One region of the Fictibacillus nanhaiensis genome, then DNA from elsewhere that is predicted to be linked to it. Evidence: riboswitches for the same ligand, from Rfam matches in the RefSeq annotation. Region 1 holds a riboswitch; the other holds the start of a gene.
The links. Region 1 has a riboswitch for S-adenosylmethionine ahead of ACFS5O_RS08145 (methionine ABC transporter ATP-binding protein). Riboswitches for the same ligand answer to the same signal wherever they lie in the genome.

Region 1 (3,139 bases):
ATGAATACCAGGCTTCTTATTTTTCAAACAAAAAAAGAAGTCTTTTTGTGTTGCCGTCCATTTCGTTTTCAGTCGCAGCTTTGATCGCCTTTCTTTTTCTTTCGGGTCTCATGCCGAATAGCAGCCATTCCGCTGCGGCTGCATATGTTAGCTTTGATATCAATCCAAGCCTCGAGGTTGGCGTTGACGACGAAATGAGAGTTGTTGAAATGGATGCTTTTAACGATGAAGCTAAACAGATCGTTAAGAAATACAATTTTTCTACTGACGATCGTTTGCCGTTTGAAGTATTTGCGGATCAACTCATTAAAGCTTATCAATCAGAAGGCTATATGGAAGAAAATCAATCCATGTTGATCACTACAGTATCTGATAAATCGAGTGATAAGAAAACCAAGCAGGAATTAGATCAGGCGCTGAACGCTATTGTGAAGAAAGCCGTCGTTCAGTATCCTGTAGCCATTACTGTTTCTGAAACGAACCATGAAGTTCGAAAAAAAGCAAAACAACTAGGCGTATCTTCTGGTAAATACACAGCTTTTCAAGAAGCAACGAAGAACGACAAACAACTTAAAGAAGAAAAGATTAAAGAAGTGAAGTTTCAAGAACTTAAGGTAAATGCCACTTCTTCTAAAGATATTAAATCTGTTCCCCATCCACGTAAAATTAAGGCTGCACCACATGAAGTCAAAGGAAAGTCTTCTGATGAACGTATGAAAAAAGAAGCTAAACAACATTCGGTTAAAGAGTCTAAAGAAAACCTTGTTAAACCTCAAAAGGTTACGAACGAAAAACGAAATGATGAAGAACGCAACAAAAACATCAAGTCTAATAACAAAAATGGTCTTAAGCAACAAGAGAAAAAAGTAGAACCTAAAATGATGAAGGATCCTGCGAGGTCCCAAAAAAACGGTAAGAACTTTAAACAACCAAAAGAACAAAGAAAAGAAAACAAACAGCAGGATAAGAACTACAACAAGCAAAATAATAGAAACGAAACTAAAAAAGATGATCAAAGACATGAAAATGATAAGCAAGAAAAGAAACATAAACACTAATTATGAGATAACGTGTCGTAAAACCAATTACGATTCCTTCTGGCTGTCGAAGGGTTTATAAAGGTATATGAATATTCCTCTAGAATCGGTGAAGTAACAACCAATTCGGGGGGATTTTTAATGTTGGATATTCGCTACTTTGAAAGTCAAATCGCAAAAAGTCCATATCTTTCTCTTTATAATATTCCGGTAAAGCCCAGTTTTAAATGTAAGGATGACACCACACTGAAAATTGAATACAGAGAAGGAGAGCGGAACAGAACAGTCACGTTTACAGGAAATCCGAAGTATCTATCGTTGTTACTTGAAGGGAAAATGAAGCTTAGCACATTATTGAGACAAGAGATGATTGAGTTCCAAGGTACACTGAGACAACGCTTAAAATGGGAAGCGATTTTTTACTTGAGTTCCCATTGGGAAGAAATCTCTGCTGGGGTATTAGTTCGAACTGCTAAAAATATTTGACACGAATCGACAAGGATGATAATATTCTTCACAGTGATTCATAAATGCATCGCTTTAACTTAATAAAGTAACACTTTTTTACTTATCACGAGAGGTGGAGGGACTGGCCCTATGAAACCCGGCAACCGCTAGATCATTGCATTCTTATGAATGGTGAACTAGAAAGGTGCCAATTCCTGCAAGGCTTTAAGTAGTCTTGGGAGATGAGGAGAACGTGCATAGAATATAATATGCCTTTCTGCTCATATTGAAGCAGAGAGGCATTTTTTGTTGTTTATCCTAAAGTGATTACAAGTTGATGTTTAGTTAAGACATCACTGAGTAGTTGATTGGAGTGGAAGGTGCGAGACTCCTGTGGGACGAGCGGTCAGGTGAGACCCTTAAGGGCGCAAAGCGGCAAGGGGCTCACCGGTCGCCCCGCGGAAAGCGAGCATCCTGAAATGGAGATCAACCACGTTCAAAAGCAACATTGTATGCTGAAGATAGCAATATTTTAGATAAGAAATGAGGTAAGAATCTTGATTAATTTACAGTCAGTCCGTAAAGTCTTTCAAACCAAAGATGGTGAAGTAAAGGCAGTTGATACGGTAGATTTAAACATAAAGCAAGGAGAAATATACGGAATTATTGGTTACAGTGGCGCGGGTAAGAGTACATTGATCCGAATCCTTAACATGTTGGAGCGTCCGACTAGCGGTACAGTTACGATCGGTGGCAAAAACATGTCTGAGTTGTCATCGAAAAAACTTAGAGAAGCCAGACAAGAAATCTCTATGATCTTTCAGCATTTTAACTTGTTATGGTCTCGCACAGTAAGAGAAAACATCGCTTTTCCTCTTGAAATTGCGGGTTATCCAAAAGCTAAAATCAAACAGCGTGTTGATGAGTTGATCGATCTTGTAGGATTAGAAGGTCGTGGTGGTTCCTATCCATCACAACTAAGTGGGGGGCAAAAGCAGCGTGTAGGTATTGCGCGTGCTCTTGCTAATGAGCCGAAAGTTCTTTTATGTGATGAAGCCACTTCAGCACTCGATCCTAAAACAACAGACAGCATTCTGGATCTACTTGTTGAGATCAATAAAAAGTTAGATCTGACAATTGTTCTTATCACTCATGAGATGCATGTCATCAGAAAAATCTGTCACCGTGTAGCTGTTATGGAGCAAGGTAGAGTGGTAGAAGAAGGCGATGTTTTAAACGTCTTTAAAAATCCGACAGAACCTATTACGAAGGATTTTGTGAAACAAGTAACAGAACCTGAAGAAACGGTAGATACGATTAAACAGTTCATTTCTGAATTTCCTGAAGGTCGAATCGTTCAGCTGACTTTCATCGGTGGACGAGCGGGACAGCCTTTAATCACAGAATTGATTCGTAAGTATGAAGTGGATGTTAATATTCTTCAAGGGAAGATTACTCAGACTCAGAATGGACCTTATGGGACGTTGTTTATTCAGATAAAAGGTACAGAACCTGCACTAGCTCGTGCAATGGAGTTTTTAAATAGTGTGCAGGTTGAAGTAGAGGTGATTCATAATGCTTAGTACATGGTTCCCAAATGTTCAATGGGACGTTCTATTAGAAGCTACAAAAGAAACGTTATATATGTCGGCTAT
Region 2 (3,139 bases), 830 kb from region 1:
CCACACCCTGCTAGAATACCGATTAAGAGCGCTGCTGATATAAAGACTTTGAATCGTTTCATAAGATTTCTCCTCCACTCTCCACTTATTTACTTTCCGTTAACACCGGTCTAAATCTAGCCGCTGGATGATCATTAGGCAGCAAAGGTTGTCCAGGTGTAAACAATTTTTCACGAAGCGTGCCCCTGTTGTACTCTTTTTTGTATAGTCCTCTTTCTTGAAGAACAGGTACAACAAGCTCTACAAAAGCTTCTAAGTCTCCTGGTGTTACAAGGTGATTTAGGTTAAAACCGTCTACGCCAGACTCTTCAAACTGCTTTTGAATACCATCCGCTACCTCTTCAGGGTTCCCCACTATGAAACTACCTCTGTCAGGAGACTCGAAGCGATTCAATACTTCTCCCACTGTTAACGGTTTAGGCGCATCCGTAGTGAGTGTGGCGGCTTTATAATGTCCGCCCTCTGTTGATTTGTTGTACGAGAATGGAAGTTCCGGATCTAACTCTTCATACTCCGCGATATCATAACCGCTCGCTCCATACTGCGCTTTTGCAGCATCCGCGCTCCAAACACTTGCATATTCTTTGAATTTCTCCTCCGCCTCTTCAGTCGTTCTCCCCACCACCACATTTAAAAATGAAAAGATCTTAAGGTTTTCTGGGTTTCGGCCATGTTTGATAGCGCGTTTACGAATGTCGTCCGCATAAAAACGAATTCTCTCTGGTGTTGGACCACCTACAAAGATGCATTCAGCATGCTTTGCCGCAAAGTCTCGTCCTCTCTCAGACGTTCCCGCTTGATAGATAACAGGTGTGCGCTGCAGAGATGGTTCACTTAAGTGAGGTCCTTCCACGCTAAAATATTGTCCTTCATGATTGATCTCATGAACTTTTTCAGGATCCACCAGTTTATTGTTTTCAACATCTTCAACAACGGCTCCGTCTTCCCAGCTGCTCTCCCAAAGTTTATAAGAAACATCTAAATATTCATCTGCGATGTTGTATCGTTCATCGTGTTTAATCATATTCTGCAGTCCAAAATTCCTTGCCGCATTCGGCAGATAAGAGGTGACTACGTTCCAAGCAATTCGGCCATTCGTTAGATGGTCTAGCGTAGAAAAGCGGCGCGCGTTCCCAAACGGCTGTTCATACGTTGTGCTTACCGTCACGGCAAAAGATAGATTTTCTGTTACGCTCGCCATAGCCGATACAAGAAGTGCGGGATCATTTAAAGGAACTTGAAGTCCATCTTGAATAGAAGGTGTCTTGCTTTGTCTATAAACGTCATAAACGCCCAATACATCTGCAAAGAACACAGCATCAAACTTCCCTCTTTCTAAAAGCTTCGCATACTCAATCCAGTATTTTAGATCTTTATAACCTCTATGTCTCTTGTTCTCCGGGTGCTTCCAAAGGCCATGAGAATTGTGCATGGCACTCGTCATCTCAAACGCGTTCAACAAAATTTCTTTACTCAACATACATTCCTCCGTATCCAATTTTTTCGTACCCGTTCCAAGAGAAAATAAAAAACCTCTTCAACTATGAGAAGAGGTTAAAAAATACGTGAAATAAACATACGTATATAGATTTCCTCTTATCTTTCAAGCTTTCGCCTGCTGGAATTGGCACAGTCCTAAAAATAGTTGTTGCCGAGGCTTCAAAGGGCCAGTCCCTCCACCTCTCTCGATAAGAAATCGATATGATTCAATTTAATAACGAAATATACAGGATTAAAAATAGCCTGTCAATGCAATTTAAAAAAATAAAATAATTTTCTTAACAATCAGTTTTTAGTTGACAGTGGTTGGCATTATCCTCTATAGTGATGACTAATAATTAAATATTTTCTTATCAAGAGTCAGGGGAGGAACTGGTCCTACGATCCTGCAGCAACCGCTTTGTTCAAAAGAAAGGTGCTAATTCCAGCAGATGTTTTTTTAATGTCTGAAAGATGAGAGAGCGTGTTAGCATATGGAATCTACGTCCTCTTTCGTCTTTGAAAGAGGGCTTTTTTGTTTTTCCTTCGCTGTTCTTGTGTGTAGTTGATTTCCGCTCCAGGACGCTCGCTTTCCGCGGGGCGAGCGGTGAGCCACTTCGCGCTTCGCGCCCTTAAGGGTCTCACCTGCTCACTCGTCCCGCAGGAGTCTAGCACCTTGCGCTGCAATCAACCTATCGAAGAAGACTTATAACAAAACCAATCCAAAACCAAAAACCACTTACAGATAAAAAAATTAGGAGGGAACTATGAGCATTCCATTGAGAAAAACCACTGAAATAGATCATTTTGAAGAAGCGATAAATACCGCACTAGCACTAAAAGAAGTTTTCAAGAAACGGGCAGAATTTGTAGATCGAGAAGGCGTTTTTCCTTATGAGAATTTCCAAGATTTAAAGGATGCTGGCTTTCTTTCTCTTACCATTCCAAAAGAATATGGCGGTAAAGGGTTAAACCTAGTTGAATTCTTAACCATTCAAGAACATTTAGCGGAGGGAGATGCTCCTACTGCCCTTTCTCTTGGGTGGCATTTGGGTACTTTTTTAGAGGCGGCGGAAAACCAGCATTGGAGTGGTGATGCGTTCGCTGATCTTAGCCGGAAAGTAGTGGAACAAAAAGCACTCATCAACTTGGCACAAACAGAGCGTGCGACAGGAAGTCCTTCTCGCGGAGGTATTCCTACAACAACCGCTGTTAAGAAAGCAGATGGATGGTTGATCAACGGAAGCAAAGCTTTTACTTCTATGGCAGAGGCCCTTGATTACTCGGTCGTAACCGCTACCATTTCAGAAACTAACCATAAAGGATTTTTCTTAGTGAATCATCGTGAAAAAGGGGTTTTTGTAAAAGAAACATGGGACAGTATCTCTATGAGAGGCACAAAAAGTGACGATCTCCTTTTGAAAGATGTTTATGTGTCCAAGGAAAACCTTCTTGTTGTTGAAGATGAGAAGAACATCGTTCCGAAAGGCTGGTATCTTCAAGTCCCTGCTGTGTACTTAGGTATCGCAAGAGCTGCGCGGAATTATGCAATTGAATTTGCGTCAGAATATAGCCCTAACACGTTATCAGGACCTATCTCAGAAGTACCTGAGGTGAGAAGAAAGATTGGCAAGATTGAACTTGAGCTATTCCAAGCGAG

Region 2: linked by a shared signal. The riboswitch ahead of ACFS5O_RS04190 (LLM class flavin-dependent oxidoreductase) and the one ahead of ACFS5O_RS08145 (methionine ABC transporter ATP-binding protein) in region 1 are both predicted to bind S-adenosylmethionine.

What each region holds. Positions count from the first base shown of each region.
Region 1 covers NZ_JBHUPF010000006.1:911,283-914,421, forward strand. Annotated here, with positions in the region: gene ACFS5O_RS08135 (anti-sigma-I factor RsgI family protein) at 1-1,058, shown strand, start outside; gene ACFS5O_RS08140 (hypothetical protein) at 1,179-1,523, shown strand; SAM riboswitch class I at 1,603-1,733, shown strand; gene ACFS5O_RS08145 (methionine ABC transporter ATP-binding protein) at 2,042-3,067, shown strand; gene ACFS5O_RS08150 (methionine ABC transporter permease) at 3,060-3,139, shown strand, end outside.
Region 2 covers NZ_JBHUPF010000006.1:77,778-80,916, reverse strand. Annotated here, with positions in the region: gene ACFS5O_RS04195 (MetQ/NlpA family ABC transporter substrate-binding protein) at 1-62, opposite strand, end outside; gene ACFS5O_RS04190 (LLM class flavin-dependent oxidoreductase) at 86-1,477, opposite strand; SAM riboswitch class I at 1,594-1,695, opposite strand; SAM riboswitch class I at 1,848-1,960, shown strand; gene ACFS5O_RS04185 (acyl-CoA dehydrogenase family protein) at 2,247-3,139, shown strand, end outside.